DNA from 2 places in the Mycobacterium sp. 48b genome. Region 1 is predicted to be linked to the other one. Evidence: predicted binding sites of a transcription regulator. Region 1 holds the regulator's gene; the other holds the start of a gene.
The links. Region 1 encodes LexA, which represses DNA repair genes until DNA is damaged. Its sites were predicted from a motif close to CGAACANNTGTTCG; they were not measured.

Region 1 (15,674 bases):
CTCGTTCATCGACCCGTAACCGTGCCCGAAACCTCCTCCGGGAACCCCGATCTGGCCCAGCATCGCCGCCAGGGTCAGCCCCATCCACGGAGCCTGCTCGCCGTGCCGGACCCGTTGCAGCGACCAGCTGACGGTGACCAGGGTGCGGGAGGACGCCATCCGCCGGGCCAGCGCGGTCAGTTCCTCGGCGGGCAGACCGCTGAGCGCCGACGCCCACTGCGGCGACTTGGCGACGCCGTCGTCGCGGCCCAGAAGGTACCGCTCGAATCGCGGGTACCCGGTGCAGTGCGTGTCGAGGAAATCGAGATCGGCCAGGCCCTCGGTGGCCAGGACGTAGGCCAGCGCGAGCATCACCGCCACGTCGGTGCCGGGGACCGGGGCCAGCCAGTGGCAGTCGCCGTCCAGGTCGTCGCGCAGCGGGCTCAACGACACGATCTGCCCGCCGCGGTCACGCAGCCGGCGTAGCGCATCGCGGGCCGGATGTGCCGTTGTGCCACCGTGATTGATACCGGTGTTCTTCAACGCGACGCCGCCGAAACACACCAGCAGGTCGGTGTTCTCGGCGATGACGTCCCAGTCGGTGGAGCGCTTGAACAGGTCGTCGTGGGTGCCGACCACCCTGGGCATGATCACCCCGGTGGCACCCAGGCTGTAGGAATGGCGGGAAAACGTATAGCCGCCAAGCATTTTCAGAAAGCGGTGCACCTGACTCTGGGCGTGGTGGAAGCGTCCGGCGCTGGCCCAGCCGTAGGAGCCGCCGTAGATCGCCTCGTTGCCGTAGGTGTCGACGATCCGTCGCAGTTCATCGGCGAGCAGTTCGGTGAGCTCGTCCCAGGACACAGCGACGTACTCGTCGGCGCCACGGGAAGCACTGGGGCCGGGGCCGTCGCGCAGCCAGCCCCGGCGCACCGCGGGCCCGGCGACCCGGGAGCGGTGCCGGATCGAGCCTGCGAGGTTGCCCAGCAAGGGCGACGGGTCGGCGTCACCGGCCAGCGGGGTGACGGCACTGATGTCACCGTCGGCGAGGTCGGCGGTGAAGGCACCCCAGTGCGCGAGGCTCGTGGGGGACTGGGACACAGCCCGAGTTTACGGGCGGTAGGGACCCACCCCGGGCTGACCAACCACCCGGTTGGTATAGGTTGGCCCCAACTCAGTAACCAGTACCGGAGGTCACACCATGAGCAGTGTTGTGAAGTACGACCGCACGTTGTTCGAGCCCGAGCACGACTTGTTCCGCGAGTCGTACCGGGCATTTCTCGAGCGCCACGTCGCGCCGCACCACGACCAGTGGGAGAAAGACAAGATCGTCGACCGCGGCATCTGGCTGGAAGCGGGCAAGCAGGGCTTTCTCGGGATGGCCGTGCCTGAGGAGTACGGCGGCGGCGGCAACCCCGACTTCCGGTACAACACGATCGTCTGCGAGGAGACCGTGGCCGGCCGCTACAGCGGCATCGGCTTCAGCCTGCACAACGACGTCGTCGCGCCGTATCTGCTCCGGCTGGCCACCGAGGAGCAGAAGCAGCGCTGGCTGCCCAAGTTCTGTACCGGGGAATTGATCACGGCGATCGCAATGACCGAACCCGGTACCGGTAGCGACCTGCAGGGCATCAAGACCCGTGCGGTCCGCGACGGCGACCACTACATCCTGAACGGGTCGAAGACCTTCATCACCAACGGCATCCACTCCGATCTGGTGATCGTCGTCGCCCAGACCGACCCCGAGAAGGGGGCCCTCGGGTTCTCCCTGCTGGTGGTGGAGCGCGGAATGGAGGGCTTCGAGCGGGGCCGGCACCTGGACAAGATCGGTCTGGATGCCCAGGACACCGCCGAACTGTCGTTCATCGACGTCAAGGTGCCTGTGGAGAACCTGCTCGGCGAGGAAGGCCAGGGTTTCGTCTACCTGATGCAGAACCTGCCGCAGGAACGGATCTCGATCGCCATCATGGCCGCCGCGGCCATGGAGGCGGTGCTGGAGCAGACCGTGCAGTACACCAAGGAACGCAAGGCATTCGGCAAGCCCATCGGCAGTTTCCAGAACAGCCGATTCCTGTTGGCCGAACTGGCGACCGAGGCCACCGTCGTGCGGATGATGGTCGACGAGTTCATCCGGTTACACCTCGACGAGAAGCTCACCGTGGAGCAGGCCGCGATGGCCAAGTGGTACTCCACCGAAAAGCAGGTCGAACTCATCGACCGGTGCCTGCAGATGCACGGCGGTTACGGCTACATGCGGGAGTACCCGGTTGCGCGTGCCTACCTGGACGCCCGGGTGCAGACCATCTACGGCGGCACGACCGAGATCATGAAGGAGATCATCGGCCGCAGCCTGGGTGTCTGACGCACCTGAATCACCCCGCGTGACCCCCGGGAAGCCAATATCTGGGCCGTCAGACCCAGATATTGGGGCTTTTTTGGTCATGATCGGCCGCGTTCCTTGGTTATCGTCACCTGCTGAAGCAAAGTTGTCGGGGCGGGACAATTCTGAGAAAACTTTGCCGAACGAGCGGGGAGGGCGCATGACTAGGCCTGGAGCGAGGCTGAACGCGGCCGTGTGGCGGTTGGCGGTCGGCCTGCTCGCACTCGTCGTCGCTGGTTTGATGGTGCCGGCGGTGGCTTCGGCCACCCCGGAGTCGGATGCCGACGCCGCGGTCACCGCCGCATGGGAGGCCAGCGGCGGCGACGGTGGCCCGCTGGGGCCGCGTCAGGGCGGCGTGTACGCGGCGGGTTCGGGCTTCGCGCAGAACTTCGCCGGGGGCAAGATGTTCTTCACCCCGGCGACCGGCGCGCATTTCATGCAGGGCGCGATCCTGGAGAAGTACGAGTCGCTGGGCGGCCCGGCCGAAGGTGACCTGGGATTCCCCACCATCGACGAAGGCGCAGGGCGCGCCCCCGACAGCCGCAACTCGACGTTGAGCGCGCCGGACAATCCGGTCATCTTCTGGACGCCGGCCACCGGTGCGCGGGTGGTCCGGGGCGCCGTCAACGCCGCGTGGGACAAGCTCGGTGGTTCTGCCGGCGTACTCGGCGTGCCAGCCGAAGATGAGTCGTTCGACGGCGATGTGAGCTCTCAGAAGTTCACCGGGGGTGAGATCTCCTGGAACCGCAAGACCAAGACGTTCACCACCGTGCCGCAGGAGCTGGCCGATCAGCTCGCGGGACTGGACATCCCGTCGGATCCTGCCGCGGCGATCGCCGCGGCGCGCCGTGCGGCAGGTGGCCCGATGGGTCCGCTGGGAGCCAAGGACGGCGATCAGTATCCGATCGGTGACGGCGGGATCGGCCAGAACTATGCCGGCGGCAAGATCTTCTACAGTCCGGCCACCGGGGCCAACGCCATCACCGGTCAGCTGCTGGAGAAGTACGAGAGCGTCGGTGGTCCCGAAGGCGATCTGGGTTTCCCGACCGCCAGCGAGGCCGAGGGCGGGCTGGGTCCCAACAGCCGGATCAGCACGTTCGCCGCGGCCGACAACCCGGTCATCTTCTGGACTCCCGACTACGGCGCGGTGATCGTCCGGGGCGCGATGAACGCGGCCTGGGACAAGCTCGGTGGGGCGAAGGGCGCACTGGGCGCCCCCATGGCCGACCAGACCGAAGACGGCAGCGTCATCAGCCAGCGGTTCAGCGGGGGCGCGATCTCCTGGGATCGCGACGCCAACACGTTCACCACCGAGCCGTCGAAACTGGCCTCGGAATTGAGCGGGTTGGAGGTTCCCGGTGTCGGGCAGCCTCACGCCACCGGCCCGCAGCCTTCGGTCCCGGACAACAAGAAGCCGTTCTCCTGGCATTGGAGCTGGTGGTGGCTGATCGCAGTGGTCCCGGTGCTGCTGCTGGCGGGGCTGATCGTGGGCGCCGCCCTCTGGCACCGCCGCCGTGCCGGTGACGATGACGACTTCGACCACGATCCGTTCGACGACGACTACGACGCCGGTCCCGGCGAACCGCATTACGACGAGGGCCGATACGACGAGGCAGGCTACGAATCGCGTGGCTACGACGACGAGTTCGGCGGCGATCGCGGTCCGCGGGAGGCGGGCTACGCGCCGAGCGTGGCCTACGGCGCCGGTGAGGCCACGACGGCCCGATTCGCCGGGCCCGGCGAGGAATCCGCAGGCGTCGCGGCGGCGTCCCCCTATGACGGTCCCACCGACATCGCGATCCCGGTCAGTCAATGGGCCGCACCGCACGGATCGGCAAGTGGCTACGGATCACCGGGCGAGGAGGACGAACCACCCGAGGACTCCTCGCAGCTGGCCGGCCCGGAGTCCGGGCAGCGCTACGGCGGCTACGACGACGACAGCTACCACGACGACGACGACTTCGACGATGACGACGACTTCGAAGAAGATGACTTCGAGGACGACGATTTCGACGAGGACGAGGACCTCGACGCGCCGATAGACGCCGACTTCGAGGAAGTCGCCGAAGGTGACGACACCGAGGGTGAGATCGAGGCGGAGCTCGCGGACGAGGATCTGACGGACACCCGTGCGCTCGTGAGCCCGGCCGGCGGAGTGCCCGAGGCGCAAGGTTTCGCGGTGCCGGCCGGCCTGGTCGTGTCGAGCGACCAGGACAACGTCGACACCGCTCCGACCCGGGTCATCACCGAGGCCGAGGCATACAGCGGGGAGGCCCACAGCGGCCGCCATGCTGCCATCGAACTCGATGAGATCCCCAGCGCCACGGCCATTCACCTGCCGCTGGACGATCCGAACCGTGCGCCGGAGGGATATCCGATCAAGGCCGACACGAAGTCGGGCCGGTACTGGGCGCCCGACAGCAGTGAGTACGACGACGCTGCGGCCGAGATCTGGTTCGCCAGTGAGGAATTCGCACGCACGAACGGATTCTTCCGAGCCGACTGAAATCGAGGGACCCGGCCACCGTGGAGGGCGGCCGGGTCGGATCCTGCTCGGTCAGATCTTGCGGATCACGGTGACCACTTTGCCGAGCACCGCTGCGTCGTTGCCCGGGATGGGGTCGTAGGCCGGGTTGTGCGGCATGAGCCAGACCTGCCCGCGTGTCCGCTTGAAGGTCTTGACGGTGGCCTCACCGTCGATCATGGCCGCCACGATGTCACCGTTGTCGGCCACGCTCTGCTGGCGCACCACCACCCAGTCGCCGTCGCAGATCGCGGCGTCGACCATCGAGTCCCCGACGACCTTGAGCAGGAACAGCGAGCCCTCGCCGACCAGTTCGCGGGGGAGCGGGAAGACATCCTCGACGGCCTGCTCGGCCAGGATGGGACCACCCGCGGCGATGCGTCCCAGCACCGGGACGAAGGTCGGTTCGGGTAGCGCATCGGAGCCGGCCACATCGGTGGACACGACGGCGGCCGCGGGATCGTCGGCGGCACGCACGTCGACCGCGCGCGGCCGGTTGGGGTCGCGCCGCAGATAGCCCTTGCGCTCCAGGGTGCGCAGCTGGTGGGCGACCGACGAGGTCGAGGTCAAGCCGACCGCATCGCCGATCTCGCGAATGCTGGGCGGGTAGCCGCGACTGGTCACCGACGCGCGGATCACGTCGAGAATGGTCCGTTGCCGGTCGGTGAGGCCGCCCTCGGCCCGGCGTGGGGCCGCGCCGTCCGATTCGGCCGAGCTGTCGATGCTGCCGTCCCTGCTGCGGTCGTCGCTCATGAGGGCGAATGTAGTCGCTGCTCGAACATTAATCAAACATGTGTTCGATGCGTGTTGCGGCGTGTCCCCTGGTGGGGTGCCTGCGGGGGTGTGTGCGGGCCGTCGACGGGCTTCTCCGCCCGAACTTGTCGGTGCCCCATTCTATCGTTTGGCAACAGTTCGATCACATGTTCTATCAATCGAACACCTGAGCGACTATGTTCGAACACAAGAGCGAATACGACCCACCGAAAGGCAGTCAGATGGCGATCATCGATATCCCCGCCGATAGCCGTTCCAGCGCTGTTCGGGCCATGCGGAAGGCGCAGCCGCCCCGGGCCCGCGCCCAGTTCGGCGCCGCCGCGCCCCGCCCCGTGCGCCGGGTCCAGCGGCCGGCGCCCTCCCGTCCCGCCGCCGGTGCACCCCGGTACCGCGGAACCGGGGTGCTGATGTCGCGGGCATCCCATCGGAGTCGTCCCATCACGCCGTTGACCACGGTCCTGTTGGCGCTCGTCGCGGCCGGCATCACCGTGTGGCTCGGGTTGGTGGCCCAACTCGGTGGTGTCGTGGGGGCCGAGACGCCCGCGCCGGCTGATCTGGCGGTGGTCCAGGTGAAGTCGGGGGAGACGCTGCAGCAGGTGGCGCGGCGGATCGCCCCGGATGCCCCGGTGGCCCGGGTCGTCGAGCAGATCCGCGATCTCAACCAGCTCGACTCCGCGGCCGTCGATGCAGGGCAGACACTGCTCGCCCCGGTTGGCTGAGCACTGCGATGTCCGCTGAATCGTCCTGGCTGCCAGCCACACTGGTCGGCGTCGGCGTGAGCACCTACGCCCCACTGGACCCGGCGGTGAGTCTCCCGCGGGCAACGCGGGTACGCTCAAGGGCGCTCGAGCTAGTTGTCCGGCGGCATGACGAAGGAGCGGTAATGCATTGTCCGTTCTGCCGTCACCCAGATTCGCGCGTGGTCGATTCCCGCGAGACCGACGAGGGACAGGCCATCCGGCGCCGGCGGTCCTGCCCTGAATGCGGCCGCCGATTCACCACCGTCGAGACGGCTGTGCTGGCCGTGGTGAAGCGCAGCGGGGTGACCGAACCGTTCAGCCGCGAGAAGGTCATTCGAGGAGTACGCCGATCCTGTCAGGGCAGGCAGGTCGACGACGACGCCCTCAACGTCTTGGCGCAGAAGGTCGAGGACGCTGTCCGTGGACTCGGCACACCGGAGATCCCCAGTCACGAGGTCGGCCTGGCGATCCTTGGACCGCTTCGTGAACTGGACGAGGTCGCCTACTTGAGGTTCGCCTCGGTGTACCGGTCGTTTTCGTCGGCCGAAGACTTCGAGCGTGAGATCGAGGCGCTGCGGGCCCACCGCGCCGAGGCGTGATCCGGCCCGGGTCAGGTCCCGGTTCAGTCCAGTCGAGAGGTGCCGTCGTTGACGACGCGGCCGGCCAGACGAACCCAGCCCTCCGGACTCCAGCGAGTTTCGATCACCGAGCCCTTGCCCTGCACGATCGTCAGATCCCGGCTGAGATAGTCGGTCATCCGCACTGCCGCCGACCCCGTGGCCTCGTCTTCGGGAATGCCCAGGTGTGTGGCGAATGACCGGGAACGCAACATGCCGTGCGCTTCGTCGCTCCAGGCCCACAGGTAGGCGTCATCGAAATCGTCGGGGTCGGCGGCGAGCACCTCGTCGACCGTGGCCAGGTCGTGGATGGCGAATTCCGGGGCCCATTCGGAGCGGGCATTGACAATGGCGCGATCCTCGTCGTACTCGACCTGAAGGATTCCCGAGGGCACGCGCAGGGTGTGGACCGGCAGTCCGATTTCACGCAGCCACCACGACGCGCCGACCGTGGGGTGTCCCGCGAACGGCAATTCGGCAACGGGGGTGAAGATGTGGGCACTGGCCGAGTTGCCGCCCGGCTGCGGAAGATCGATGAATACGGTTTCGCTGTAACCCAATTCGGTGGCTATCCGTTGCCGGTCGCCCGGGGCGACGATGCTGTTGTCGACCACGCCGAGCGGATTTCCGTACTTGCCGTCGGAGTCGGTGAACACGCGTAACACGGTGACGTCGATGGCCATGATCCGATGCTACGTCGCAGACCGGGCTCGCCGGGCGGACCATCCGGCGGCGATGCGCGGGTCAGGAGGTCAGGTCGCGCTGCGTTCGTCGGCGTCCATCGCGTCGAGCACCGCGATCTGGGTATCGAACGGCCCGCTCATCGTCGATTCGGTCCGTCCACTGCGCAGCAGGCTGCGGAGCTGATCCTGGTCGTAGACCGACGGTTCGGTCGTGTCGATGAAGCGTTCGACCACTTCGACGAAGCGGTCGGGATCGTCGTGGAACGGAAAATGCCCGGATCCCTTGAAGATCTCCAGTTGGGAACCGGGCATCGCGGCGTGGGCCATCCGAGCATGGCTGACCGGGATCACCGAGTCGGAGTCGCCCCAGATCAGCTGCACGGGAACGGATTCGGTCAGGTAACAGCGATCCAGCATGGTGACGACCTGGCCGCGCCAGTCCACCACGGCGCGCAGGGTGCGAGCGAACGCCGACGATGCCGTCGGCTCGGGCAGATCGGCCAGGATGCGCAACATGTCCGGGATGTCGTGTCCGAGACCGGTTGAGCCCAGCACCGCGCCCGCGGCGCGGCCGGCCAGCTGCAACGCCGGCAGTACCAGGGGCAGGCGCAGCAGTGCCAGGGCCTCACTGCCCATCGGTAGCGAGGCGACCCGCAACGCCATGTTGACGTCTTTGGTGACCCCGCCGGCGCCGACCAGGATGAGGCGGTCGACCAACTGCGGGAACTGGTAGGCGAATTGCATGGCCACGCCACCGCCCAGGGAATGGCCGACCACGGTCACCCGGTCGATGTCGAGCACGCTGAGCAGGTCGCGCATGCCGTTGGCGTAGGCCGCCACCGAATAGTCCGCACGCGGCTTGTCGGAGCTGCCGTGGCCGAGCAGATCCGGGGCGATCACGGTGAACCGCTGCGCCAGCGCCGACTGCACGGTGTGCCAGGTGGTGGAGTTGTCGCCGATGCCGTGGATCAGCAGGATCGCCGGACCGGATCCGGCGACCCGGAAGGCCCGCCGGTACCCGTGGATCGTGCGGTACTCGAGCGTCGGGGTGAGCTCGCGAACGGTCCGCAGATGGGGTTTGCGCTCGGTCATGCTGGTCAACCTCGCTCTCGGCCCGCCGTCGGGCTCCTATGAGTGGGTGTCGCCGTTCGGGAATCCGTCGCCGAACCCGTCTCGTCCGTCCTTGTACTTGTCGTCTTTGAACTTGTCACCGGTCTGCTGGGCGAGGAACCGTTCGAACTCGGCTCCCAGTTCGTCACCGCTGGGCAGTTCCTCGTCACGCGCCAGCAGAGACCGATTCTCCTGTGCGGCAACGAACGCATCGTACTGGCGCTCCAATCCCGTCACCACTTGGGCGACCTCGGCGCTGGCCTCTACCTGCTCGTTGATCTTGCTGTACACCTCGGCGCCCGCCTCGGACAGTTTGTCCAACGGCAGTTGTAGCGAACCGGTCCGGGCCACCTCGGCCAGCAGTGCCTCAGCGGCCGGCGGATAGGCCGTCTGGGCCAGGTAGTGCGGGACGTGCACCGTGTAGCCCACCACCTCGTGGCCGTGCTGGGCCATACGGAACTCGAGCAGGTTGGACACGCTCGCGGGAACCTGGACCTCACCGACCCACGGGGTGTGCTCGGCGATCAGTTCCTTGTCGTTGGCGTGCGCGGTGAGCATGACGGGGCGGGTGTGCGGCACCGCCATCGGAATGGTGCCCAACCCGATCACCCGCCGCACCCCGAGCTGTTCAGAGAGCAGCCGCACGGCGGTGATGAAACGTTCCCACCGCAGGTCCGGCTCCAGACCGGCCAGCAGCAGAAACGGCGTGCCCACGTCGTCGTGCAGCGCGTACAGGTTCAGCTCGGGTTCGTCGTAGCTGGTGAAGTGGTCGGTCTTGAACGTCATCAGCGGCCGCCGCGACCGGTAGTCGAGCAGCTCGTCGATGGCGAAGGACGCGACCAGCTCGGTGTCGAGGGTGTCCTTGAGGTGTTCGGCAGCCAGCCGGATCGCGTGACCGGCGTCGGAGAACCCCTCCAGGGCGTGGATCAGCACGGGGCCGCGGCCATCCGATGAGGACAGCTGTGGCGCCGGGAACTCAAGCTCGTACATGCCGCTCTGATCGGGCTGGTAGTGCTGGTCGGGGGTGTCGCTGCTGTCGGTCATCTCGCTTCGTCTCCTCGCTGCGGTAGGACGCTGTGACGGCCTACCACCATGTCATCCAGTGTCCCGCATACCCGGGCCGCGGGTTCGTTCCCCCCGCCTCTGCGTGCGAACGCGCCGGGACGGGTTCGGCATTCCGGCGGTTATCCCCACGATCAGGCAAAATCGTGATGATGCAGGTGACCAGGATGGTGAAGCTCACAGTCGCGGCGGCAGCGATGACCGCCGGGGTGTCGGCGTGCACCGTGCCGGGCGCCGGGACCGCGGGCGGCGGAGCCGCGGCCCCCGCGACGGTCCCGCCGAGTAGTCCAGCGGTCGCAGCCAGCCCGTTGTCGCAGGCCGGCGCCGAATCGGTGACACCGGACCGGCGGGTCGGGGCGCTGTTCCTGGGCGACACCACGACGCACACCTGTAGCGGATCGGTGCTGGCCAGCGCGGCCGGCAATCTGATCCTGACGGCTGCGCACTGTCTACTCGACGGTGTCGGCACCACATTCGTTCCCGGGTTCGACACCAGCGGTGGGGATACCTGGCACGTCAGCACGGTGTATCTGGACCCGCGGTGGCTCGCCGAGCAGGATCCACAAGCCGACTACGCCATCGTGCGGGTGACCGGCGGCTCCGGCGCGAGTCTGCTCGCGGCGGCAGGCGGCGGGCTGACGCTGGGTTCGGCACCCGCGCCGGGTGTTCCGGTGACGGTGACCGGCTATCCGATGGGCGAGGGCGGCAGCCCACTGGCGTGCCGCGGCGCGACCGAATGGTCACCGCAGGGGTTCCCGTCGCTGGCCTGCGCGGGCCTGACCGACGGTTTCAGCGGTTCCCCCTGGGTTTCCGGGTCGACGGTGACCGGCCTGGTCGGCGGACTCGACGGAGGCGGATGCGACGACGACGTGTCCTACTCGCCGCACTTCGACGAACGGATCGCCCGGTTACTGGCCCGGGCCGAGGCAGGCGGACCCGGCGATGCGGCTCCCGCCGCGCTCGAATCCGACTGCTAGACCCGGAACTGGTTGAGCGCGCGCAGCTTGTTCATCACGTCGAGCGCCGCGACCTTGTAGGCCTCTGAGAACGTCGGGTAGTTGAACACCGCGTCGACGAGGTATTCGACGGTGCCGCCGCAACCCATCACGGCCTGCCCGATGTGGACCATCTCTGTGGCATTGGTGCCGAAGATGTGCACGCCCAGTACCCGCAGATCCTCGGTGGACACCAGCAGTTTGAGCATCCCGTAGGAGTCGCCGGCGATCTGGCCGCGCGCCAGCTCCCGGTACCGGGACACGCCCACCTCGTAGGGGATGGAATCCTTGGTCAGTTCGACCTCGGTGGCCCCGACGAAGGACACCTCAGGGATCGAGTAGATGCCGATCGGTTGCAGGCTCATCATGGCCTTGGTGGGTTCGCCGAAGGCGTGGTAGGCGGCCAGCCGGCCCTGCTCCATGGACGTCGCGGCCAGCGCCGGGAATCCGATGACGTCGCCGACCGCGTAGATGTGGTCCACCTTGGTGGTGAAGTTGTCGTCGACGTAGATGCGGCCGCGGTTGTCGGCCTCCAGGCCGGCGGCGGCCAGGTCGAGGTGATCGGTCTGGCCCTGGCGTCCGGCCGAGTACATCACGGTCTCGGCGGGAATCTGCTTGCCGCTGGCCAGGGTGGTCACCGTCCCGGTGGTGCCGATGTCGACGGCGGTCACCTCCTCGCCGAACCGGAAGGTCACCGCGAGGTCGCGGAGATGGAAGCGCAGGGACTCGATGATCTCGGGGTCGCAGAACTCGAGCATGTCGTTGCGTTTCTCGACCACGGTGACCTTGGTGCCCAGCGCCGCGAACATCGACGCGTATTCGATGCCGATGACCCCGGCCCCGACCACCACCATCGAGGTGGGCAGCGTCGCGAGATTGAGGATGCCGTCGGAATCGAGCACGCGCGCCTCGTCGAACGTCACCCCGGCAGGCCGGGCCGGTTTGGTTCCGGTGGCGATGACGATGAAACGGCCACGGACAGTGACGAGTTCGGCGCGGGTGGGGTCCTCGACGACGATCGTGTGGTCGTCGGAGAAGCGGCCGTGGCCGGTGTAGAGCTCGATGCGGTTGCGCATCAGCTGGGACCGCACGACGTCGATCTCCTTGCCGATGACGTGCTGGGTACGCGAGAGCAGATCGGCCGGGGTGATCTTGTCCTTGACGCGGTAGCTGGCGCCGTAGAGCTCGCGCTGGCTCATGCCGGTCAGGTAGACGACCGCCTCCCGCAGCGTCTTGGACGGGATGGTGCCGGTGTTGACGCACACCCCGCCGAGCATCATGCCCCGCTCGATCACCGCAACGGACTTGCCGAGCTTGGCCGCGGCGATGGCGGCGCGTTGCCCGCCGGGACCCGAACCGATGACGACGAGGTCATACTCCTGCATCGAACCCATGGGAAATCTGTCTACGCCGGTTGCCTGCTTCTCGCATGTCGGCGAGGTCGAATACCGGGTGAACAAATGCTCGGGGTTATCCCCAGCGCAGAGTTCATCCCCAGCCGGCCACGATCACCGGGTTCGGGCGACGGGCCGTGACGGCCCCGGTTGGCACGGTCGGCCCATGACAACACCATCGCCTTCCTCGCCAGAGTTCGACTTCCACCTCAACCGTCCCGGTGCGCTGATCGCCGCGCTGCCCGCGGTGCTGGGCTTCGTACCGCACCGCAGCCTCGTACTGGTCACCGTCGACCGCGGCGAGCTGGGCTGCGTCATGCGTGCCGACCTCGCCGACGACATGACCGAGCGCATCGAGCACCTGGTCGGCCTCGCGGCCGCGGCCGGTGTGGATGCGGTGATCGCGGTCGTGGTGGACGAGGACAGCCCGGACTGTCAGGCATGCGATGACCGCTACCGCGTCCTGGCGTCGATCCTGGACGAGGCGCTGGCCGCCGACGGCATCGAGCTCTATGCCGCACACGTCGTGGACAAGGTGGCTGCCGGTGGGTTTTGGCGCTGTGCCGACGGCTGTGGCGAACAGGGGCTGGTGGATGATCCGGGTGCGTCACCGCTGGCGGCAGCCGCGGTGCTGGACGGCCGCAGGCTCTACGCCAGCCGTGACGAACTGCTGCAGGTGATCCAGCCGGACCCGGTCGCCAACGACGCGATGAGTCGGCCGCTGGCACTCGTGACCCAACGTCCCGGCTGCCCCGAGGCCCGCCCCGACGCCGAGGTGCGTCGTGACGTCGAGGCGGCGATGACGGCGGCCCGCCAGCTCGCGGAGGGCCACGCACCCGGCGGTGCCGACTTGGCCCGGCTGGCGGTGGGGCTGGCCGATCCGCGGGTCCGCGACACGTTGTATGCGCTGGCGGTCGGGGAGTGCGCCGATCAGGCCGAAGCCCTGTGGGCCCTGCTGGCCCGCAACGTCCCCGAACCGTGGCGCGTGGAAGCCCTTGTCTTGCTGGCTTTTTCCGCGTACGCACGCGGTGACGGCCCGCTTGCCGGGGTGTCGTTGGACGCGGCGTTGCGGGCGCGGCCGACACACCGGATGGCCGGCATGCTCGACACCGCGCTGCAATCGGGGATGCGCCCGGAGCGGATCCGGGAGTTGGCGGTCACCGGGTATCGGCTGGCCGAGCAGCTCGGCGTCCGGTTGCCGCCACGACGGGCATGGCGGCGCAAGGCATGTTGAGTGGCTAGACCTTCTCGACGCGGACCGCGTGCGCCATGTGATGGGGCAGCTCGACCTGTTCGTGCCCGGGGATCACGATCATCACGCCGCCGTGATCGGTGGCCTCCACGGTGACCCTCGCGTTCGGGACGACGCCGGCATCCTTGAGCCGGCCGATGAGCTCGGTGTCGCCCTGCACGTGCTCGGTGAGCTGGCGCACCACGACGGCCACCGGTAACCCGACCGGGAGTTCGGTGAGCCGGACCAGGCTGACATCGTCGTAGCCGGCGGCGCCGACCCCGAGATCGGACAGGCCCGGGATGGGGTTGCCGAACGGGGAGGTGGTGGGATTGTCCAGCACCTGGACCAGGCGCCGCTCGACGTCCTCGCTCATCACGTGCTCCCAGCGGCATGCCTCGGCGTGGACGTCCTCCCACGGCAGTCCGATCACGTCGACGAGCAAACGCTCGGCCAGCCGGTGCTTGCGCATCACGGCGACCGCGAGCGCACGCCCCTTGTCGGTCAGTTCGAGGTGGCGGTCACCGGCCACGTGCAGCAGGCCATCGCGTTCCATACGCGACACCGTCTGGCTGACCGTCGGACCGCTTTGGTCGAGCCGTTCGGCGATGCGGGCACGCAGCGGCACCACGCCCTCTTCCTCGAGGTCGTAGATCGTTCGTAGGTACATCTCGGTGGTGTCGACCAGATCGTTCATGCGCGCCTTCCCAGCCCAAACGTCACCGCACAGTCTACCGTTTCCGGCGTTTGAACTGCGGCGCAACATCGGGGCGTCGGGCAGGTCACATCGGCGCCGAAAACCCCAGGACAAGCGGGCAGGAACCGCTGAAATGCCTGGATACGCGATGTGCCCCGCCGGAATCCGGCGGGGCACATCGTCAGGAGGGTCTAGCTGGCGTAGGAGCGGAGCCGATCGGCACGCTCGCCGTTGCGGAGCTTGGCCATCACCTCGCGCTCGATCTGGCGGACCCGCTCACGGGACAGACCGAACAGCTTGCCGATCTGGTCGAGGGTGCGCGGCTGGCCGTCGTCGAGGCCGAACCGCAGCCGGATCACCTGCTGCTCGCGCTCGTCGAGCGTGGCCAGCACGTGGCGGATGTCGGTGTGCAGCAGTTCGGAGATGACGGCGTTCTCGGCCGACATCGCCTCGGAGTCCTCGATGAAGTCGCCCAGCGGGGCTTCCTCGTCGGTGCCGACCGGCATGTCCAGGCTCACCGGATCGCGGCTGTGCTCCAGCAGGTCGTTGATCTTCTCGACCGGGATGCCGGATTCTTCGGCCAGTTCCTCGTCGGTGGCCTCGCGGCCCAGGTTCTGGTGCATCTCACGCTTGATCCGGGCCAGCTTGTTGACCTGCTCGACCAGGTGGACCGGGAGCCGGATAGTGCGGCTCTGGTCCGCCATCCCGCGGGTGATCGCCTGCCGGATCCACCACGTGGCGTACGTGGAGAACTTGAAGCCCTTGGTGTAGTCGAACTTCTCCATCGCACGGATAAGACCCAGGTTGCCTTCCTGGATCAGGTCCAGCAGCGGCATTCCGCGGCCCGTGTAGCGCTTCGCCAGCGACACCACCAGGCGCAGGTTGGCCTCCAGCAGGTGCCGGCGCGCTGCCTCGCCGTCGCGGACGACGGTGGCCAGGTCGCGTTTGCGGTTCTCGCCCAGGCGCTTCTTGGTGTTCAGCACGTGCTGGGCGTACAAGCCTGCCTCGATGCGCTTTGCGAGCTCTACCTCATCGGCGGCGTTGAGCAACGCCGTTTTGCCAATGCCGTTCAGATACACGCGCACGAGGTCGGCGGCAGGGCTCTGGGCGTCCAGATCACTGTCGACGCGGCTTGTGGTGGCATTTGCCATGACGGCCTCCTGATCAGCTCGAACTGTCATGGTCTACAACGTCGTAGACGTCATGAGAGTTCCCGCCGATCTCCGGATTCATACCCGTTGAGCTGCGGTTTTTCCGGAGCGACCTGAGAATGTCCTGAGAATAGCTAAAGAAGCCGCTCAGCTGGGGTCATCGTGGTCGGACCGCGCTGCGTCCGGTTGCGGTGGCACAAACGGGTCCTTCTGTAACGCCGGCCGCTCCGCGGTGGGAAACAGCGGGATCCGCTCGCCGCGGCCGGCGTAACGCCGTGGCTCCTCGGCACTGCGCGGGGGACGATCGTTGGCGATCAGCACCGCCATCCACGGCAGCGGG
Region 2 (15,674 bases), 320 kb from region 1:
GGTCGCCGAGGGCAATCTGTATGCCGCGCTGACCGCAGGCGATCCGCTGTCCGACTACGGACCCGCGGAGAAGATCTACGACGTGTCGACCATCCTGAACCCCGATCTGGGCCTGGCCAACGTGCTGTCGAGCTTCACCGACCCCAAGGCCGACGGCCGTGAGTCGGTCAACGGCACCGAAGGCGTCCGCGTGACCGGCACGGTCAGCGCCGACGCCGTCAACAAGATCGCCCCGCAGCTCAAGGCGGAGGGCCCGGTCCCCGCTACGGCGTGGATCAAGGAAGACGGCGACCACGCCCTGCTGCAGGCCAAGCTCGAACCCACCCCCGGAAACAGCGTCACCATGACCCTGTCTGACTGGGGCAAGCAGGTCACCGTCACCAAGCCCGCGTCCTGATGCAGGCCGCGGAGTCGGTGAAATCCGGCCGCAACCGCCACATCGCGATCAGCGCGGGCAGTCTCGCCGTGCTGCTCGGTGCCCTCGACACCTACGTCGTGGTCACGATCATGACCGACATCATGTCCGACGTCGGCATCGCGATCAACAAGATCCAGCAGGTCACACCCATCATCACCGGCTATCTGCTGGGCTATATCGCGGCCATGCCGCTGCTGGGCCGGGCTTCCGACCGGTTCGGGCGCAAGATGCTGATCCAGGTCGGTCTGGCCGGTTTCGCGATCGGCTCGGTGATCACCGCGCTGTCGGGCGATCTGACCATGCTGGTCATCGGCCGCGTGGTGCAGGGCACCGCGAGCGGCGCGCTGCTCCCGGTGACCCTGGCGCTGGCCGCCGACCTGTGGGCCGCGCGCAATCGGGCAGCCGTGCTGGGCGGCGTCGGCGCCGCGCAGGAATTCGGCAGTGTCCTGGGCCCGCTCTACGGCATCGGCGCGGTGGCCCTGTTCCATCACTGGCAGGCCGTGTTCTGGATCAATGTGCCGCTGGCCGTCATCGCCATGGTGATGATCCACTTCAGCCTGCCGGGCAAGGAACCGAGCGACCATCCCGAGAAGGTCGACGTCATCGGCGGCGTCCTGCTGGCGATCGCGTTGGGCCTGGCCGTTGTCGGCCTCTACAACCCGGAACCGGACGGCAAGCAGGTCCTGCCCGACTGGGGCCTTCCGGTCCTGATCGGTGCGCTGGTGGCCGCGGTCGCGTTCTTCGCGTGGGAAAAGGTCGCCCGCACTCGGCTGATCGAACCCGCGGGTGTGCAGTTCCGGCCGTTCCTGGCCGCGCTGGCCGCCTCGTTGTGCACCGGTGCCGCACTGATGGTCACGCTGGTCAACGTCGAACTGTTCGGTCAGGGCGTGCTCGGTAAGGACAAGTACGAGACCGCGTTCCTGTTGCTGTGGTTCCTGGGCGCGCTGCCGATCGGCGCGCTGATCGGTGGCTGGATCGCCACCCGGGTCGGGGATCGCATCATTACGTTCGTCGGGCTGATGATCGCTGCCGGCGGGTTCTGGCTGATCACCAAGTGGTCGAGCGATGTGCTCGACGCGGTCCACGACCTGGGGCTGTTCCAGCTGCCGGTCCTGGACACCGATCTGGCGATCGTCGGCCTGGGACTCGGATTGGTCATCGCTCCGCTCACCTCGGCCACGCTGCGGGTGGTGCCCGCCGCCCAGCACGGCATCGCCTCGGCATTCGTCGTGGTGGCCCGGATGATCGGCATGCTGATCGGTATGGCGGGTCTGTCGGCCTGGGGTCTGTACCGCTTCAATCAGCACCTGGCCGGTCTGACGGCCGCAGCCAACACCGGCTCGATGTCGCTGCAGGAGCGGCTGGCATCTCAGGCGACCCGCTATCGCGAGGCGTACGTGTCGATGTACGGCGATATTTTCGGGATCACCGCGATCGTCTGCGCTGCGGGTGCGGTGCTCGGCCTGCTGATCGCCGCGCGGCACGTCCACGCCGACGAACTCAGTGGCCCTCCCGAGAACCTCGGCGCCGGTGAGAGCGATGACCCGTCGACCGGGCAGCTGTACCTACCGACGCAGGTTCTTCCGGTGCAGTCCGCCGACCCGGAGGCCCAGGGCACCGACCAGCCGCCGGGACGCCATCGATCGAGCTGATCCGGTTCAGCAGCGTTCAACCCCGGGGCTCAGCAAACGTGGTGCCCGGTCGGCCTCAACCGGCCGGCTGGGCAACACGAGGCGAAGCGGAGCGCGCACCAGCGCGCGGAGCGTGCGGGGGGTCAATGATGTGCTGGGGAGCCAATCCTGCAGTGCAGTCATGCTCGCGTCCTTTGCTCGTGTTCACCGGCGCACATTCGGCAGCGAACGCGCTTTGGTACGAGTGTACCGATCATGACTGACAATGCCCGGTATTTCGCAAGCGTAACTTAGGTCACCCTAACTAGAGCTGGCTACCTACTGAAAGCCTGCTATCAGTTGGGTACCAGGCTCAGGCGAACATCCGGCCCGATGGCGGTGATGCCGTCGAACCCCCACCGCTGGGCGTGCCCGATGCTCGGCACCCCGATGTCGTCCACCGCGGTGATCGGCCCACCCAGCAGGATCGGCGCCACGTAGGCCAGGATCCGATTGACGACGCCTGCCCGCAGGAATGCCCCGGCCAGGGTCGGCCCGCCCTCCAGGAGCACATCGGTCCGGTCACCGAGCGACCGCATCACCTCGTGCGGATCATGCGTGCGGATCAGCATCGTGTGCGAATCATCGTTGAGCACCTTGGCATCCGGCGACACCTCGCGCATACCCACCACGACCCGCAGGGGCTGATGCCCGGTCAGCGTGCCGTCTGCCCGGCGCGCCGTCAACGTCGGATCGTCGACGAACACCGTCCCGGTGCCGACCACGATCGCATCGGCCGCGGCCCGCTTGCGATGAACGTCCGCCCGGGCCGCCTCACTGGTGATCCACTGGCTGGAACCGTCGGCGGCGGCACTGCGGCCGTCCACACTCGTCGCGAATTTCCATGTGACATGCGGCAATCCGGTGCGCTGCTTGTGCAGCCACTCGCGCAGCGGGCCCTTTTCGACCTCGTCCGCGAGCACCCCGGCGCTCACCGCGACACCGGCCTCGGCGAGTCGCCGCGCTCCCCCCTCGGCTGTGGGGTTGGGATCGGACACGGCGAAGGTGACAGCCGAAATCCCCGCCGCCAGAAGCGCGTCCACGCATGGCGGGGTGCGGCCGTGGTGATTGCACGGTTCCAGGGTGACGACGGCGATGCCGCCCTCGGCCCGGTCCCCGGCCGCCTGCAACGCCATCACCTCGGCGTGCGCGCCTCCGACGGGCTGCGTGCCCCCGACGCCGGCGACCTGCCCGTCACGGTCCAGGATCACCGCGCCGACCGGCGGGTTCGGGTATGTCGACCCCTTGACCTGTTCGGCCTGCTCGATGGCCAGCCGCATCGCGGCCTCGGGCGTCATAGCGTCAAATGCTTCGAGGCGCTCGCAGCCTGCTGACGCAGGGACTTCACCGCGGCGGCGGGATCGGCCGCGCTGTACACCGCGGAGCCGGCGACGAAGCAGTCCACGCCGGCCTCGGCGGCCTGCTCGATGGTGTCGGCGTTGATGCCGCCGTCGATCTCGACGACGATGGTCAGCTCACCGGCATCGACGAGCCTGCGTGCGGTGCCCACCTTGGCGAGCACCTCCGGGATGAACTTCTGCCCACCGAACCCGGGCTCCACCGACATCACCAGCAGGGTGTCGAACTCCTTCAGGATCTCCAGGTAGGGCTCCAACGGGGTGCCCGGCTTCACCGACAGCCCGGCCTTGGCACCGGCGGCCCGGATATCGCGGGCCACACCGATCGGGTTGTCGGTGGCCTCCGCGTGGAACGTGACGTTGTAGGCGCCCGCTTCGGCGTACGGCGGCGCCCAGCGTTCGGGTTGGTCGATCATCAGGTGGCAGTCCATCGGGATGTCGGTCGCCTTGAGCAGGGACTCCACCACCGGCAGGCCCAACGTGAGGTTGGGCACGAAGTGGTTGTCCATGACGTCGACGTGCAGCCAGTCGGCCCCGGCCACCGCGGCGACCTCATCGGACAGCCGCGCGAAGTCAGCGGACAGGATGGACGGGGCGATCAGGGGTTCTGCCATGGCGGTCAGCCTACTTTCAGAGCAGCAGCGAACATCGCATCGGTCCCGTGCCGGTGCGGCCACAGCTGGACGTGCGGTCCGTCGCCGAGGTCGTCGGCCGGGGCAAACAACTCCCGGGTGTCCAGCTGGGTCACCGGATGCCGGCGCACCGCGTCGGCCACCACCCCGACCGTCTCGGCCAGGTGCGGCGAACACGTCGCGTACAGGACCACACCGCCGGGACGGGTCAGCGCGATGGCCGCGGCGAGCAGTTCGCGCTGCAGTTTGGCCAGTCCGGGGACGTCGCCGGGCTGGCGCCGCCAACGGGCCTCCGGCCGGCGGCGCAGCGCTCCCAGACCGGTGCAGGGGGCATCGACGAGGACCCGGTCGAATCCGGCCTCCAGGCCCGATTCCCGACCGTCCACCCGACGCACGTCGACGTCGAGACCTCGCGTGTTCTCCTCGACCAGATCGGCACGGCGCGGCGCGGGCTCGACAGCGGTGACCCGGGCACCCGAGGCCGCACCGATGGCGGCCAGCAGCGCGGTCTTACCGCCCGGCCCCGCACACAGATCCAGCCAGCGACCGTTGTCCGGGCCGTCGAGTTCGGCCAGGGTCAGGGCGCGGGCCACCAGCTGGCTGCCCTCGTCCTGCACCTGGGCGGCACCGTCGCGCACGGCCGCCAACTGTCCGGGATCACCGCCCGGCAGGTACACCGCGTACGGCGAGTAGCGGCCCACGGTGCCGTCGGACTGTGCGGCCAGCTCGGCCGCGGTGAGCGCGGTGGGCCGTGCCGCCAGATGGACCAGTGGGCGTTCGTCGTCACTGGTCAGCAGGGCGTCGAGTTCACCGGCCCGGGCGCCGAGCGCATCGGTGAAGGCCTGGGCTATCCACCGCGGGTGGGCGTGCAGGAACGCGGCGTGCCCGACCGGGTCGGTGGCCGCCGGCGGCGCCAGTTGCTGCGTCCATTCCTGCTCGGTGCTGCGCGAGATCGTCCGAAGCACGCCGTTGACGAAACCGGCTCGGGCCGTGTCGAATTCGATTCCGGCCTGCTCGACGGTGGTGGATACCGCGGCGTGCGGTTCGACCCGGGTGCGCAGCAGCTGATAGGCGCCCAACCGCAACAGGTCGAGCAGCACCGGATCGATCCGCTCGGGCGGGCGCCCGGCCGCGGCGGTGATGACCGCGTCGAGCAGCCCCCGGGTCCGGCAGGCGCCGTAGGTCAGCTCGGTGGCGAAGGCGGCGTCGCGGCCCTCGATCCCCCGTTCCCGCAGCAGTGCGGGCAGGGCCAGGTTGGCGTAGGAGTCGCGCTCCGAGACCGCACGCAGCACGTCGAACGCCGCCCTGCGGGCCGGATCCAGCGGGGTCCGCCGGTGCTGGCGGTTCGGTCGGTTGGGCCGGTTCGGTCGGTTCGGTGAGTTCGAGGGCCTGCTCATGATGCGCGCACCGATTCCTCCAACCGCGCGCCGCGGGCCCAGTCAGCGGCGTTCATGAGTTTCTTTCCCGGCGGCTGGATCTGACCCAGTCGGACCGGTTGCGAGCCGGTACCGACCAGCACGGCATTGCGTTCGACCCGGATTTCCCCGGGCGCCAACGAATCTCCCGATTGATCCACCGTGACCGGACCGACCTTGACGCGGAGGTCCCCGATCATCGTCCAGGCGCCGGGATTCGGGGTGACCGCACGGACCTGCCGGTCGATGACGTGGGCCGGCAGGTCCCAGCGCACCCGGGCCGACTCCACGGTGATCTTGGGCGCCAGGCTCATTCCGTCAGCCGGCTGCGGCACCGCGGTCAGCGCCCCCTCGGCGATGCCGTCCATGGTGGATTCCAGCAGTGCCGCGCCCGAATCAGCAAGTCTCCCAAGCAGTTCTCCCGCGGTGTCGGTGTCGCGCACCCGCTCGGTGACCACGCCGTAGACGGGCCCGGAGTCGAGGGCAGGCTCGATCAGGAATGTCGTCGCTCCGGTCACCTCGTCACCGGCGGCGAGGGAGGCCTGTACCGGTGCCGCACCGCGCCAGGCCGGCAGCAACGAGAAGTGGAGGTTGACCCACCCGTGCGGGGGCACCGCGAGCAGCCGTTCACTCAGCAGCGCTCCATAGGCGACGACGGCACAGCAGTCGGGTGCCAGCTCGGACAGCTCGGCGATGAACTCGTCGGAATTGGGCTTGGCCGGCCGGAGCACCGGTATGTCGTGCTCAAGGGCCAGCTTCGCGACCGGTGACGGAGCGGGCTTGCCCCGCCGCCCGGCGGCGGCGTCGGGCCGGGTCAGCACCGCGACCACATCGTGGCGGGGCGAGTCGATCAGCCGCTGCAACGACGGGAGGGCGGGCTCTGGAGTTCCGGCAAAGACGAGGCGCACCGATCCAGTTTAGGGAGCCAGGGCGGTGCGGCCCTAATGCGTCGACTCATCGATGTCGAATCGGCGGTCTTGCATCCGGATGTTCTCAGCGCTATCGCAGAGCCGCGTTCACGGGCACGATTCCGCACATGGGTGATTTCAATCATGCTGCGCGTCAGCGTGGTTGTGATTGAGCGGGCGGTTTCTACCCGTCGTCAGCTTCGTCCGGAGGAACGAGGAGCTCCTCGGGGTGGAAGTGGTGGTTGACGGTGTCTTGGCCGGTATCCATCAGGGGTGGTGGGTGCCAGTGGACGCGACCGGTGTCGGGGTCGACGCTGGTCGTCCAGCCGAGTCCGACCAAGCGGTTGTCGGGTCCGCAGCCCAGGCCGAGGTCGGGGGCATCGGTCTGCCCGCCGTGTTGCCAGTCGGCTTTGGCGTGGTGGACCTCGCAACGGTCGGCCGCTGCAGTGCATCCCGGGCGGGTGCAGCCGCGGTCACGGTTGTAGAGCAGCAGGCGTTGGGCTTTGGTGGCCAATCGTTTGGTGCGAGCCATGTAGAGCGGTTCGGCGGTGTGGTGTTTGTAGACGGTGAGGTAGTGGAAGCTGTGCTCTGCCAGCCTGATCAAGTCGGCCATGGGCATCCACAGCCCCGAGCCGGTGACCGCGATGCCGGCGCCGGCCTCCAGTTCGGCCAGGGTCGTGGAGACCACCACCGTGACCGGCAGACCGCCATACTGACCGAGCCGTTTGGACATCAGCACTTCGCGCAGCACCGCTTTGAGCGCGTCGTGGTTGCGCTGCGCCTGGGTTCGAGTGTCCCGTGCGGCGGCAGCCTGCTGGTCGTGCTGAGCCTGAGCGGTGTCCTGCTCATGAGAGGTCTGCTGCTCCTCGCAGGCGTCGAGTTCAGACTCCTCATCAATGACATCGACGGCCTCGGAGTCGCTCACATCAGGCCCGGGCACGCCGGGCTCAGCATCGGGGCCGGGGGTGTCGGCCTGGTCGTCGAGCGGGTTCGGTGTGGGGTTGTGGACCGGTTCGGGATCGGCTGGGTTGTTGATACCCGGCGCACCCCACACACCGGTGACCGTAGTCAGATACGACGCCGTCTCGGGATCCAGCCAGCCCTGGACATGCACCAGCCCGTCAGCGTCCTGCGTGCCGATCCGCAGCCCACGCAGGTGCGCCGCGACATCAGGCGAGTCGCCGTCCTGATTGAGCAGATACAGCAGTTTCTCGGCGGCGGCCTTCAAGGTTTCGGGCGTGTCGCGCGTCGCGGCGGCCACCAGGTCCGATTCGATCTGGCCGAGTTCGGCGATGCTGACGTACTTTTCGGCCTTGGCCACGGTGTCACGGATGATCGTGATGTGTTCGGTGTTGATCGTGCCCGCCAGCAGCGCCTCGGCGCAGGCGGGAAACAGCGGCTCCAACACCTCACCGCCGACGGCATACCGCGGCCCCAAGGCGGCGGCTGCGGCCACCCGGCGGGAGGCTTCCCTGCCGCTGATCCGCATCCGGGAGGCCAGTACATCCTTCCAGGACTTGCCCCCGATCTCGTGCGGGGCGGCACGAGCCATCAGAGCGGCCTGGATCCGGTGATCGATCATAGCCTCGGTACGGGCGAGCCGCTCCCGCTCGGACTGCAGCGCCAACAACTCCGCGGTGTCGAACGCGGTGAAATCGGCATCAACCAGCGACGCGGTCGCGGCGCGGTGGCCGACCAGCGCTGTCTGCACCGCGTCCCGGCTCAGCACCAACCCGACCACCATGATTCGAACGCTAGTTCGACACCCCGACAGAAACACCTGAGTTTGGGACTGACGTGACCAAAGTGACCAAAGTTTTTCGGCGAGCTCAGGTGAGTCCGCCTGGGGCCTCGAAGCTTATTGGGGCGAGCGGTAATACTCCCGCTCCGACACCCCGGCCAGCGGGGCCAGATACACCCACGGGATCGTTCCGACCAGCCGGTTGAGGGTGGCCACCGCATCGTTGTAGTACTGCCGGGCGAACGCCAGCTTGTTCTCGGTGTCGGCCAGGTTCTCCTGCAGATTCAGGAAGTTGTTCGACGAATTGAGTTGCGGGTAGGACGATCCCAGCGCCAGCACCCCGCTCAGCGCCGAGTCGAGATCCCGTTCGGCGGCGCTGCGCTGTACCACTGAGGCTCCTCCGGTCGCCGAGGTCAGCGCCGCCTGGGCACTGCTGACCCGGCCGAGCACCGCCGTCTCGTGTGTGGCGAACGTCGCCACGGTCTGCACCAGCGCCGGGATCAGCGCGGCCCGGCGGGTCAACTCGACGTCGATGCCGCTCAACGCCTCGGCGACCCGCACGTCGGCTGCCCGCAGCTTGTTGTAGCCGACGACGAAGCCCACCAGTACCGCCACGGCCAGTATCAGCACCACGACCAACAGCAGCCTCACCATGAGCCGCCACCTCCCCCACCTCCGCCGCCGCCGCCTCCGCCGCCACCTCCACCGGACGACGACCCGCCGCCCGACGAAGAGGAGGACGACGATTGCGAGGCGGTGTACGCCCCGATCGACGACGATAGTGCTGATTCGAAACTGTCGAAGTCCGGACCGCTGGATCCGCCGCTGAAACCGTGGCTGCTGTCGGACGAGGACGACGATGAGTTGTACCAATTTGGCTGGGGTGCAGCCGCACCCATGGTGTCCTGATACTTCTTGGCCCACAGCGCCGCGGCACCGCCGGCCACCGCGAAAGGAATGTAGGCCAGGTAGAGGTCTTTTCGGGCGGCGAAGTCGAACCTCGTCTCGGCCGAATCGGTGGAGAGCAGACGGTGAAATCCCTCTGCCCGCGACCACAGCTCCCGGCCTGCCGGAGTCCGGCGGGTCCCCACACCCCCACGCCAGCCGCGCAGTGAACACAGGAAGAACACCGCGAAGGGCAATCCCCACAAAGTCATCGGAATTCCGAACAAGAGGAAGAAACCGGCCAGCGCCGCGAAGAACGCCACCACGTTGGCGACGCGAACCCACAGTTCCTTGCGGCGCTTGACCATGAAGCCGCCGTCGAACGCCCACTTGCGTACGGCCACAGCCATGTCGGCTTTGGCCTTGCTCAGCTTCTTGCCCGACGTCGCGGTGTTCTTCGCGGAGAATTCCGCACCCACCGACATCACCTTGAGCGCGGCACCTACGTCGATGCCGACCGGATCGACGCCGGCCCACTCTGCCGGCTTCGCGAGACCTTTGATCTTCCAGTGCTTGTCACTGACCTGCCGCAGCTCCACGAGTCCCCGCTCGGCGAGATGGAACAGCGTCGCGCTCAACCCGTTCTTGGGGACGGTCTCGGTGCGGATGTACTCGGTCTGCACCGGCCCGAGCCCTTCCGGCGGCGCGTACTGCACCGGGAATCCCGGTGCCGGTTCGACGGTGGTCCGCGACCAGAAGTACGCGAGGAATCCCATGCCGACGGTCAGCAGGGCGACCCAGACCAGTGCGGTGATCGACCGCCCCAGGATCCGGTCCCATGTGTAGGGCCAGGGCAGGACCGTCTGCGGCGGTGTCGCCACGTCGACCCCGGCGCGCAGCGTCACCGGGGTGTGCGGCTGAAGGCCGGTGGCCACCAGCCGCACGGTGTTGCCTTCGGTGCGCAGATCCGTACAGCCGCTGCCGACACCGAATCCCACACTGCAACCGGCCCCGGTGATCTCGGCGGGCAGGGTGACCGAGATGTCGGCCCGCTCGATCGTGTTGTTCCACGCCGGCGCGATGACGTTCCAGTAGAAGGCCGACCGGGCAGCGGGGTCACCGGTGTTCGAGGCGAACTGACGGCTCAGTCCCACAGAGCCCGGGTCGAGGACACCGTCGATGCTGTAGCGGATCTCGAAGACGTGGCTGCCCCAGTCCAGGGTGGTGGCGGGGTCACCGATCTTGGCGACCCGGAACCGGTTGCCCCTCTCCCACAGGAGCTCGTAGGCCATCGGCACACCATCCATCGTGACCGACGTGATGTCGGGCACCTGCCGGAGCCGGGAATTGTTCTGGTTGGCCACGTCCCAGTAGCGGAAGATGCCGTGCCGGCCGCTGGGGAAATCGCCGGTGATGGTCTCGACCGCGGTCATCCGTCCGTCGGCGTCGACCGTGAAATCCGCCCGGTATTCGGTGATCACCACGGGATCGGCAGGGCCCGCGGCTGTTCCCGATCCCGACCCGCCGGTGAACAGCAGCGGCCACAGCAGGCCAAAGGCAATGAGCCCCAACGTAAACAACCACGACCCCACCCGGCGCATCGCAGCCTCCTGATTCGGCACTCACCGACAACGGGTGAAGTATCCGCCTTACCCGATGTGCAGAGGGTCGATTTGGATACGACATGGTTGCTGATCCTTGCGCGCACTGAGCACCGCGGTGGCCCGGCGGAGCGCGGCCGCCAACTCCAGACCCCCGCCCCGCGGCACCCGGACCAGCATCCGACTCACCTCGGCATCGGCGCCCAGGCCCGGTGGCCTGCGTGCACCGACGGGAAGTTCCACCGGCCCGAGGATTTCTGCGACATCGGGCAGCTGCGCCGTCTCGAGCAGGGCCTCGACCGCCGCGGTCGTTCCGTCGATGGCGGCCATGTGTACCGCGGGTGGCAGTCCGACCTCGCCACGGCCGTCGAGTTCGGCATCCGCATGCCCGACCGGGTCCCATCGGATCAGCGCCTGCACGGTGGCGATCGCCGACTCCGCCACCACCGCCACCACACCCCCGTCGGTTCGGGGCCGGACCAGGGCCGCCGCCGCCATCCACCGGCGCATCGTGTCCTCCGCGGCGCGCAGATCCTGCCGGCCCAGCAGCGCCCACGCGTCGAGCAACAGGGCCGCGCCGTAACCACCGTCGGCCACAGGTTCGGCGCCGGGGGTGCTGACCACCAGGGCCGGGCCGGCCTTCACCGCACCGACCACCGAGTCGCCACCCGAGGTGATCACCGAGGTGCCGGGAAATGCCCTACCCAACTCTTCGGCGGTGCGTCGCGCGCCCACCACGACCGCCCTCACCGCATCCGAACCGCAACGGGCACAACGCAATGCGGGTTCGGCCCGGCCGCACCACCGGCATTCCGCGGCTGCGCTGCCCCGGTCCGGCAGGGACAGCGGGCCGGTGCAGTGCCTGCATCGGGTCACGGCGCGGCACCGCGCACAGGCCAGCGCGGGCACGTACCCGCGCCGCGGAACCTGGATGAGTACCGGGTGCTGCGCCTGCAAGGCCGAGCGGGCCGCCTGCAGCGCCATGGACGGCAGCCGCGCACTGTGGGCTGCCGGATCGCGTTCCTGCGCGTAGCCGCTGTCTTCCAAGGCGACGACGCGCGGCGCGGCGGCCCGGACCACCGGCCGAGCCGCCACCACATCGTGTGCCCAGCGGGTCCGCACCAGCGCCTGCGCCTCGGCGGTGCGCGCGTAGCCACCGATGATCGCGGCGCAGCGCAGCTGATGGGCGCGCAGCATGGCGACCTCACGGGCATGCGGATAGGGCGCGCGCGGCTCGGCGAGGTTGTCGTCGCCGTCGTCCCACACCAGGACCAGCCCGAGGTTGGCCACCGGGGCGAACACGGCGCTGCGGGTGCCGATCACCAGCTGGGCCTGCCCGCGCAGCACCGACAGCCAACGGCGGTAGCGGGCGGACGGGCCCAGCCCGGCCGACAATGCGACCACCCGCGACTCGGGCACCTGTTCGGTGGCCGCGGCGTACAGCGCGTCCACATCGCGCTGATCGGGCACCACCGCCACCACGCCCAGTCCCGCGTTCATCGCCATCGCGGCGGCCTCGGCCAGCCGGTGCGCCCAGTTCTCCCCGGGCAGCGCCTGCCACACCGCCCGGGCGGCACGGCCCTCGCCCACTGCGGTCAGGAACTGTTCGCCGCGGCCGTAGCGGGCCCAGGCACTGGTGTCGACCGGCATCGCCGCGACCGGATCCGGCTCCTCGGGCGTCTGCTTCTCGACCCTGGCGTGACGTGGCGGGACCGCCAGACGCAGCACGTCCGCGCGGGTTCCGGCGTACCGCGCCGCGACGGCGTCGACGAGCCGACGGATCTCCGGGGTGAGGACCGGCTCGGGCGAGACCACGCGATCCAGCCAGCCGAGCTTGCCGGTGTGCTCGGTGTCGGACCGTCGCTCCAGCAGATATGCGTCGACCAGCCTGCCGTTGAAGCGCACCCGGACCCGCACGCCGGGCTGGGCGTCGTCGGACTGTTCCTCCGACACCAGATAGTCGAACTCCCGGTCCAGGTGCGGAACGGTGAGTAGAGGAAGCACCCGCGCGATGGGCTCATGCTCGGCGGCGCGGCGGGTGATGGTCACGGTGCAGGTTTAGCAGGCGGTGGTGTCGCGCGCCCGAAGAAGAGGCCCGCCGTGATCAGTACCAGCGACGCCGCGTAGCCCCACCAGATCGGGACCGCGAGCAACTGGTCACCGCGGACGAACTGGCTGATGCCGATCATCGCGTCCGACACGGCGAAACACACGGCCCCGAGTGCAGTCCACGGCGTGGGCAGCCGGGCCAGCAGCGCCGCGCACACCATGGCTCCGAGCACCGCGATGTAGGCGACCACCGGCACAGCCATCCCCTGCTCGACGAGGCGGGGCCAGAACCACGTCAGCAGCGCCAGGCACGCGAGGACGGTGACGGCGACGGCGATCAGCCGCGGGGTCGACCGCCGCGCCAGCGGCACCAGCGCGCCCAGGAAGCACAGATGCGCGACCAGGAACGCCGCCAGTCCCAGCACGAAGGACGGCTCCCACCACGGGATGGCGAGCAGGAAGTCGCCGAGCGCCGAGAACAGCAGCGCACCGACCAGCCAGCGGCGTTCCCGAACGATCGGGTGGGCCACCGCGGCCCCGGCCAGCAGGACCGCCGCAAGCGCCTTCACCGCAGGCTGGAGGGTGAATTGACCGGTCAGATCCGCTCCTGTCGGCAACCGCATCGCAGTGACGATCAGGAACACCCCGTAAGCCGCCGCAACCACCGCGGCCACCACCCACAACCACACCGTGACGCGGTGTGCGTACGGTTGCGGAATGCCCGTTGCTGACGCGTTACCAGCTGTTGATGCCATCCTGCAGAAGGTACTGGAGGCAGTGCCGTTCCAACTGTCGACCGACATAGGTGTCGAAGAGGCCCGTCGCCAGTTCAGTGAGATTCCGCGGATGCCGGTCCATCCCGAGGTGAAGACCGAGGACCGTGAGGTTCCGGGGCCGGCCGGCCCGGTCCCGGTCCGGGTGTACCGGCCGCCAACCGCCGACGGTACGACGGCGCCGGTCATCGTGTTCATCCACGGTGGCGGCTGGGCACTGGGCGACCTGGACAGCTACGACGGTACGGCCCGCCAGCACGCCGTGGGCGCCGACGCGGTGGTGGTGTCGGTGGACTACCGGTTGGCCCCTGAGCACCCGTACCCGGCCGCCGTCGACGACGTGTGGGCCGTGACGCAGTGGGTGGCCGCCAACGCCGCGGAGTTGGGTGTCGATGCGGACCGGATGGCCGTCGCCGGGGATTCGGCGGGTGGCAACCTCAGCGCCGTCGTGGCGCAGCTGGCCCGAGACGCGGGCGCTCCCGCGCTGCGCCTCCAGCTGCTCTGGTACCCGGCGACCACATGGGACACCAGCCTGCCGTCGTTCACCGAGAACGCCAACGCACCGATCCTGGGACTCGACGCCGTCACAGGGTTCTCCCGCTGGTATGCCGGTCACGTCGACCTGTCCGACCCGCCGGCCACGCTGGTGCCTGCCCGCGCGGCCGACCTGTCCGGACTCGCACCGGCCTATATTGCGGTGGCCGGGCATGACCCGTTGCGTGACGACGGCATTCGCTATGCCGAGATGCTCGGTGCAGCAGGCGTTCCGGTGCAGCTGGACAACGCCAAGACCCTGGTGCACGGCTATCTCGGATATGTCGGTGTGGTGCCCGCGACCACGGAGGCGTTCGAGAAGGCCATGGCCGTACTGCGGGATGCGCTGCACGGCTGACGGGCCCTATTCCCCGGGATGCTTTCTGTTGGGCCACAACGACATTCGATGCAGGATGCCGTCGCGTAGCCCAACGGTGTGAAACACCACCGCACAGATGTGGGCGGTGAACGTGGCGAACAGCAGGTAGGCCGCGACGGTGTGGGCCGTGCGCAGCGCGGCGTACAGCGTGATGTTGTGCGGGGCGATCGCCGGCAGCTGCAACGCCCCCACCAGCACGACCGGTGACTGCGCGGCCGACAGCATGGCCCACCCGATCAGGGGCTGTACCAACAGCAGTGCGTACAAGAGGTATTCGGAGTAGCTGGCGACCCGCCGTTCCACAGGCCCCATCGTGGCCAGGAACGGCGGCAGCCGACGGGTCAGCCGGTTGGCGAGTCGCACGATCGCGAATACCAGGATCGCGATGCCCAGCGGACGGTGGATGGCGAGTAGCAACGGGTAGTAGCTGAGTGCGGCGATCATCGTGACGCCGATGAAGAACTGCGCGATCACCATTGCCGCCATCGACCAGTGCAGCAGCCTGGCCGGCAGGTTGAAGCGGGTGATCGGCGGTTTCGTCTCCGTGGTCATCGCTCACCCCCGGGAACCACGACCGCGCTGGGCGACTTGGGTTCTCGGGCCCGCCGGTTGAACGAGCGGGCATAGACCGCGGATCGCGCGCTCAGCACCGGATCGTCGGAGGCGGCCAGTCCGTCGGGCAGCACCAGCGGGTCGAAGTTGATGTCGCGGGCGTTGCCGGGGGCCTCGGTGTGGACGGCGTCGATGGTGATGGTGCCCGCGTCGATCGTCGGGCGGTTCGCCGGCCACGGCAGTGTGGGGTCGTCGGTGGGATCGCCGGGTTCGGCCAGCGTGAGGATCAGTTTCCAACTGACCGGGCCGTGCGCCACCGTGTCGATCAGTGCGTCGAACAGGCCGTTCTCGTCCTTGTTCTGGGGCGGTTCGGCAGGCTGTTCGGACACGGGCACGGCTGTCCACCGGATGAAAGTGGTCTCACCCTGGCCGTTGGTGGCGCGGAAGGCGTGGAGGCCGCGGAAGGTGCTGTCGGCGAATCCGGCGCTCGGCGGGCTCTGTTTGATGATCTTCATCGCCGCCGCCGTCTCCGGATGGCGTGCCAGGAAGTCCGCCATCGACTGCGGGTCGGGCTTACCGGTCTGCGGTTGTGGGCGGGACGCGAGCATCCGGTCGTAGAAGCCCCGCGGGGTGTTGTCGGTGAACACCGGGACGTTGACCATCGCGATGCGCCACTGTTGCCCGTCCGGCAGCGGGAACATCAGGCCCAGTCCGCGGACGGTGTCGGTCTTGTCGGGTTGGTCGGGTAGTCCGCCCGAC

Region 2: ACNQR1_RS22830 (DUF222 domain-containing protein) is a predicted target of LexA. The motif match lies at 8,150-8,163, and genes of this name have one in related genera.

What each region holds. Positions count from the first base shown of each region.
Region 1 covers NZ_JBLVUL010000001.1:4,985,567-5,001,240, reverse strand. Annotated here, with positions in the region: gene ACNQR1_RS24390 (molybdopterin-dependent oxidoreductase) at 1-1,077, opposite strand, end outside; gene ACNQR1_RS24385 (acyl-CoA dehydrogenase family protein) at 1,178-2,338, shown strand; gene ACNQR1_RS24380 (LGFP repeat-containing protein) at 2,517-4,862, shown strand; gene lexA (transcriptional repressor LexA) at 4,914-5,633, opposite strand; gene ACNQR1_RS24370 (LysM peptidoglycan-binding domain-containing protein) at 5,876-6,373, shown strand; gene nrdR (transcriptional regulator NrdR) at 6,538-6,993, shown strand; gene ACNQR1_RS24360 (PhzF family phenazine biosynthesis protein) at 7,017-7,694, opposite strand; gene ACNQR1_RS24355 (alpha/beta fold hydrolase) at 7,764-8,786, opposite strand; gene ACNQR1_RS24350 (proteasome assembly chaperone family protein) at 8,823-9,848, opposite strand; gene ACNQR1_RS24345 (trypsin-like serine peptidase) at 10,034-10,843, shown strand; gene sthA (Si-specific NAD(P)(+) transhydrogenase) at 10,840-12,246, opposite strand; gene ACNQR1_RS24335 (DUF4192 domain-containing protein) at 12,422-13,489, shown strand; gene ACNQR1_RS24330 (iron dependent repressor, metal binding and dimerization domain protein) at 13,494-14,183, opposite strand; gene ACNQR1_RS24325 (sigma-70 family RNA polymerase sigma factor) at 14,375-15,364, opposite strand; gene ACNQR1_RS24320 (DUF3099 domain-containing protein) at 15,482-15,674, opposite strand, start outside.
Region 2 covers NZ_JBLVUL010000001.1:4,669,166-4,684,839, forward strand. Annotated here, with positions in the region: gene ACNQR1_RS22800 (LppX_LprAFG lipoprotein) at 1-397, shown strand, start outside; gene ACNQR1_RS22805 (MFS transporter) at 397-2,070, shown strand; gene ribD (bifunctional diaminohydroxyphosphoribosylaminopyrimidine deaminase/5-amino-6-(5-phosphoribosylamino)uracil reductase RibD) at 2,385-3,386, opposite strand; gene rpe (ribulose-phosphate 3-epimerase) at 3,383-4,060, opposite strand; gene ACNQR1_RS22820 (RsmB/NOP family class I SAM-dependent RNA methyltransferase) at 4,066-5,475, opposite strand; gene fmt (methionyl-tRNA formyltransferase) at 5,472-6,401, opposite strand; gene ACNQR1_RS22830 (DUF222 domain-containing protein) at 6,586-8,145, opposite strand; gene ACNQR1_RS22835 (LemA family protein) at 8,260-8,796, opposite strand; gene ACNQR1_RS22840 (DUF2207 domain-containing protein) at 8,790-10,628, opposite strand; gene ACNQR1_RS22845 (primosomal protein N') at 10,677-12,677, opposite strand; gene ACNQR1_RS22850 (lysoplasmalogenase) at 12,674-13,432, opposite strand; gene ACNQR1_RS22855 (alpha/beta hydrolase) at 13,395-14,342, shown strand; gene ACNQR1_RS22860 (cytochrome b) at 14,349-14,915, opposite strand; gene ACNQR1_RS22865 (catalase family peroxidase) at 14,912-15,674, opposite strand, start outside.